Regions from separate parts of the Brochothrix thermosphacta DSM 20171 genome, predicted to be linked through region 2. Evidence: a T-box and tRNA genes for the amino acid it is inferred to sense, from the RefSeq annotation. Region 2 holds a T-box; the other holds one or more tRNA genes.
The links. A T-box is a leader RNA that pairs with one kind of tRNA and senses whether it is charged. The one in region 2 lies ahead of trpS (tryptophan--tRNA ligase), so its partner is inferred to be a tRNA-Trp.
Positions count from the first base shown of each region.

Region 1 (2,171 bases), 990 kb from region 2:
ACAGCAATGTATGGAGCGGACGAATACTAATAGGTCGAGGACTTAACCTTATTAATTTTTAAAAAAGCGAAAATGACGATTGGTTGTCGCAAATTCTTTCTATATCAATAAGTATTCAGTTTTGAGAGTGCAAATTCTCTTGATAATTTCATATTATCCAAGCAATTAACAGGTAATGTATCTGTTAATATGAATTTTGTAAAAGCGAGTTATTCTAGGCGTTTATGAATCGATTGAGGAACATACTTAGGGTATGTGACAATTGAGATGAAGAAGACAACAACGAAAAACGAAGCTTAGATAAAATTCAAAAAAACGTTTGGTGACGATAGCAAAGAGGATACACCTGTTCCCATCCCGAACACAGTAGTTAAGCTCTTTAGCGCCGATGGTAGTTGGGGGTTTCCCCCTGTGAGAGTAGGACGTTGCCAAGCTGATTATCCGCAATAGCTCAGTTGGTAGAGCACACGACTGTTAATCGTGTTGTCGTAGGTTCGAGCCCTACTTGCGGAGTTAATATGGAGAGTTGTCCGAGTGGCCGAAGGAGCACGGTTGGAAACCGTGTAGGCAGTGTAAACTGTCTCAAGGGTTCAAATCCCTTACTCTCCGTACTAGACACTCCGAATATAACATTATGTCTTAAGGCCCGTTGGTCAAGCGGTTAAGACACCGCCCTTTCACGGCGGTATCACGGGTTCGAATCCCGTACGGGTCATTGCTTATACTATTATAAGTAGCAACATTGAAAGTCAGGGGGCTTAGCTCAGCTGGGAGAGCATCTGCCTTACAAGCAGAGGGTCGGCGGTTCGAGCCCGTCAGCCCCCACCATTTTTATTAATATTATCGCGGGATGGAGCAGTCTGGTAGCTCGTCGGGCTCATAACCCGAAGGTCGTTGGTTCAAATCCAGCTCCCGCAATTGCAAGTTAGCTTGCAAACAAGTTTTTGGTCTGGTAGTTCAGCTGGTTAGAATGCCTGCCTGTCACGCAGGAGGTCGCGGGTTCGAGTCCCGTCCAGACCGTTAGTTTTATGGCTCAGTAGCTCAGTTGGTAGAGCAACGGATTGAAGCTCCGTGTGTCGGCAGTTCGACTCTGTCCTGAGCCATTGCAACATCTATATGGAGGAGTAGCGAAGTGGCTAAACGCGACGGACTGTAAATCCGTTCCTTAGGGTTCAGTGGTTCGAATCCACTCTCCTCCACCATTTTTTATTTATATATTTTTTGATAGGGGCATAGTTTAACGGTAGAATAGAGGTCTCCAAAACCTTTGATGTGGGTTCGATTCCTACTGCCCCTGCCATTTTTTTACATTTAAACTATTATTACTATTATGGCGGTTGTGGTGAAGTGGTTAACACACCTGATTGTGGTTCAGGCATGCGTGGGTTCGATCCCCATCATCCGCCTTTTTTATATAGATAATATCCTTGGGGTGTAGCCAAGCGGTAAGGCAATGGATTTTGATTCCATCATGCGTAGGTTCGATCCCTGCCACCCCAGTTAATTAAATTAATTATTTTGCGAAAGTAGTTCAGTGGTAGAACATCACCTTGCCAAGGTGGGGGTCGCGAGTTCGAATCTCGTCTTTCGCTTTTTATTTTGTGGCGGTATAGCCAAGTGGTAAGGCAGAGGTCTGCAAAACCTTCACCACCGGTTCAAATCCGGTTACCGCCTCCATTATAATTATAATAAGTATATGCCGGCGTGGCGGAATTGGCAGACGCGCTGGACTCAAAATCCTGTGACCGCAAGGTCGTGCCGGTTCGACCCCGGCCGCCGGTATACTTAGAACCCCAACGCTTTTCGGAGTGTGAGAGGGTTCTTTTTTTTGTTTAAAACTGTTTTGAGTGACCACAAAGTGTCCATTCTCTTGTATAACTGATTAAAAAGGCTCTATAATTTATAGTGTTAGCGACATATTTCGTCACCAATACTATAAATTATAGAGCCTTTGTTTATCCTTTTTCTATTTAATTTTACCAGTGAAAATAGATTTTAGAAAGCCAATAAATGTTTGCTTGAATTTCAATTTATTTATTTGGTCACCTTGATTTCCAAAACGCATATTTGAAGATATTGAGAAGTAAGAAATACGTCCATCCATTTCTAATTTCACTTGATAACAGGGTATAATTCCTATTGTGCGTAATTTGAAGACACAAAAAGTATCA
Region 1 is NZ_CP145608.1:385,319-387,489, forward strand. It holds rRNA gene V6S17_RS01995 (23S ribosomal RNA) at 1-50, shown strand, start outside; rRNA gene rrf (5S ribosomal RNA) at 319-434, shown strand; tRNA gene V6S17_RS02005 (tRNA-Asn) at 441-513, shown strand; tRNA gene V6S17_RS02010 (tRNA-Ser) at 521-609, shown strand; tRNA gene V6S17_RS02015 (tRNA-Glu) at 644-715, shown strand; tRNA gene V6S17_RS02020 (tRNA-Val) at 753-828, shown strand; tRNA gene V6S17_RS02025 (tRNA-Met) at 845-918, shown strand; tRNA gene V6S17_RS02030 (tRNA-Asp) at 947-1,020, shown strand; tRNA gene V6S17_RS02035 (tRNA-Phe) at 1,031-1,103, shown strand; tRNA gene V6S17_RS02040 (tRNA-Tyr) at 1,119-1,202, shown strand; tRNA gene V6S17_RS02045 (tRNA-Trp) at 1,227-1,300, shown strand; tRNA gene V6S17_RS02050 (tRNA-His) at 1,334-1,406, shown strand; tRNA gene V6S17_RS02055 (tRNA-Gln) at 1,429-1,500, shown strand; tRNA gene V6S17_RS02060 (tRNA-Gly) at 1,521-1,592, shown strand; tRNA gene V6S17_RS02065 (tRNA-Cys) at 1,604-1,677, shown strand; tRNA gene V6S17_RS02070 (tRNA-Leu) at 1,699-1,782, shown strand; gene V6S17_RS02075 (hypothetical protein) at 1,967-2,171, opposite strand, start outside.
Region 1: it has a tRNA-Trp gene. The T-box ahead of trpS (tryptophan--tRNA ligase) is inferred to sense a tRNA for this amino acid. The anticodon was not compared.

Region 2 (2,171 bases):
AGTGACAACAACCTCTAATCCTTTTTTCATTGCTTGTACTTGTATCCATAATGGACCATCTGGATTAAACTGATCTTCATAGTTTAACTCTTCCATCATATTCCAGAAAAGTTCTTCACTTTTATCACGGTTATACCAAATATCCTCATGATTGAAGCCTCTTTCTTCTAAATCACCATATGAAATATAAAACTTAATTGTATTTTCATTTATTCTTTCTATTTCCATTTTCCACACTCTCCCTTCTCTTATGAGAAGCACTCTATCAGATGTAAGTATATGTACTCAATATCTTCTAATAGTTCTAATCTCTTATTATATATCCCATTCTAACCTATTCTCTCAAATAAAGAAAAGTATTTGTTTCATAATTAAGTTTTAATTGCACTAACCCTTTACATGTTGTTCATTTTTACAATTTTTCTTCAAAAGAAACAAAAAAACTGATGCAATTTCATGCAATCAGCCTTGTTGTTATCAGTTAATCTATGCTTGTAGTGCATTAGCCAAACGTTGTGCTTCGCGTAATTTAAATGTACGCACACCACGAGGTAAGAAACGACGAATTTCGTCTTCATTATAACCCACTTGGATACGTTTTTCGTCAATGATAATCGGGCGACGTAACAAACCTGGGTGTTGTTGAATTAACAAACAAAGTTCTTTAAGCGATAAGCTTTCCAAATCAAGATCTAACTTATGGAATGTTTTTGATCTTGTTGAGATAATCTCATCTGTGCCATTTTCTGTTAAACTTAAAATTCGTTTAATTTCATCCAATGACATATTATCGTTAAAATAATTACGTTCTTTATATTCAATGTTATGATCTTCTAACCAGTGTTTTGCTTTTCGACATGAAGTACAGCTTGGGGATGTGTATAATGTAACCATTTTCCATCCACTCCTTTTTTAAAATCATTATTAACTTCTATAACCATAGTATATCGCTTCTAAAAAAAGAACAGATGAAAAAAAAGCCCTCTTAACTAAGAATTTAATGAGAATTAGAAAAAAAGTTTCACTTTTATTATCATTTTACGTCATTTCAAAATGGTTGACAGAATAATTGTATCGTTATATCATTAATATATATTAAATGAACCGATGTTATGACGAAGATTAGTAAACATAAAAATTACTTACAAGAGAGCCTGTGGTTGCTGGAAAATAGGCAAATAATTATGTTGAATGGACTTCCGAGCACTTTATATGAACCTTAAGTAGTATAAAGCGTCTAATCCACGTTAAACGATGCCTTTTTAGGAAGGCACGAGTGGCCAATTTATTGGCACTTAGGGTGGTACCGCGGATTCAACACATTTTCGTCCCTTTTTAAGGAGATAGATGTGTTTTTTATTTTGTCTTTTTTTATTAAAAATTGGAGGTCATTATAATGACAGTTATTTTTTCAGGTGTACAACCCAGTGGCGATTCGCCAACGCTTGGTAACTACTTAGGCGCTTTTAAACAGTTTACAAAATTTCAAGAAGACAACGACTGTATTTTTTGTGTCGTTGATCAACATGCCATCACGGTGAAACAAGATCCAAAACAACTTAAAGAACGTGTACGTCGCTTAGCTGCACTTTATCTTGCTGTAGGTATTGATCCAGACAAATCAACGCTGTTCATTCAATCAGAGGTTCCTGCGCATGCACAAGCTGCTTGGATGCTACAATGTGTTGTGAGTGTTGGTGAACTCGAACGTATGACTCAATTTAAAGATAAATCAGATGGCAAAGCGCGTGTTAACGCGGCCCTACTCACTTACCCACCTTTAATGGTTGCAGATATTTTACTCTATCATACAAATATCGTACCCGTTGGTGATGATCAGAAACAACACATTGAATTAACGCGTGATTTAGCTGAGCGCTTTAATAAACAATACAAAAAAGTTTTTACTATCCCTGATATTTCTATTCCAAAACAAGGGGCGCGCATCATGTCATTACAAGAACCTACTCGTAAAATGAGTAAATCAGACGACAATAAAAAAGCGACTATCTTCTTAACCGATACGCCTGCTCAAATCACTAAGAAAATTAAAAGCGCGATGACCGATTCTTCGGGTATCATATCTTATGATAAAGAAGAAAAACCAGGTGTTTCAAACTTACTGACCATTTATTCAGCTATTACGGGACAAGAAATTGCCGAGATCGTAG
Region 2 is NZ_CP145608.1:1,960,689-1,962,859, forward strand. It holds gene mecA (adaptor protein MecA) at 1-228, opposite strand, end outside; gene spxA (transcriptional regulator SpxA) at 487-894, opposite strand; T-box leader at 1,104-1,336, shown strand; gene trpS (tryptophan--tRNA ligase) at 1,394-2,171, shown strand, end outside.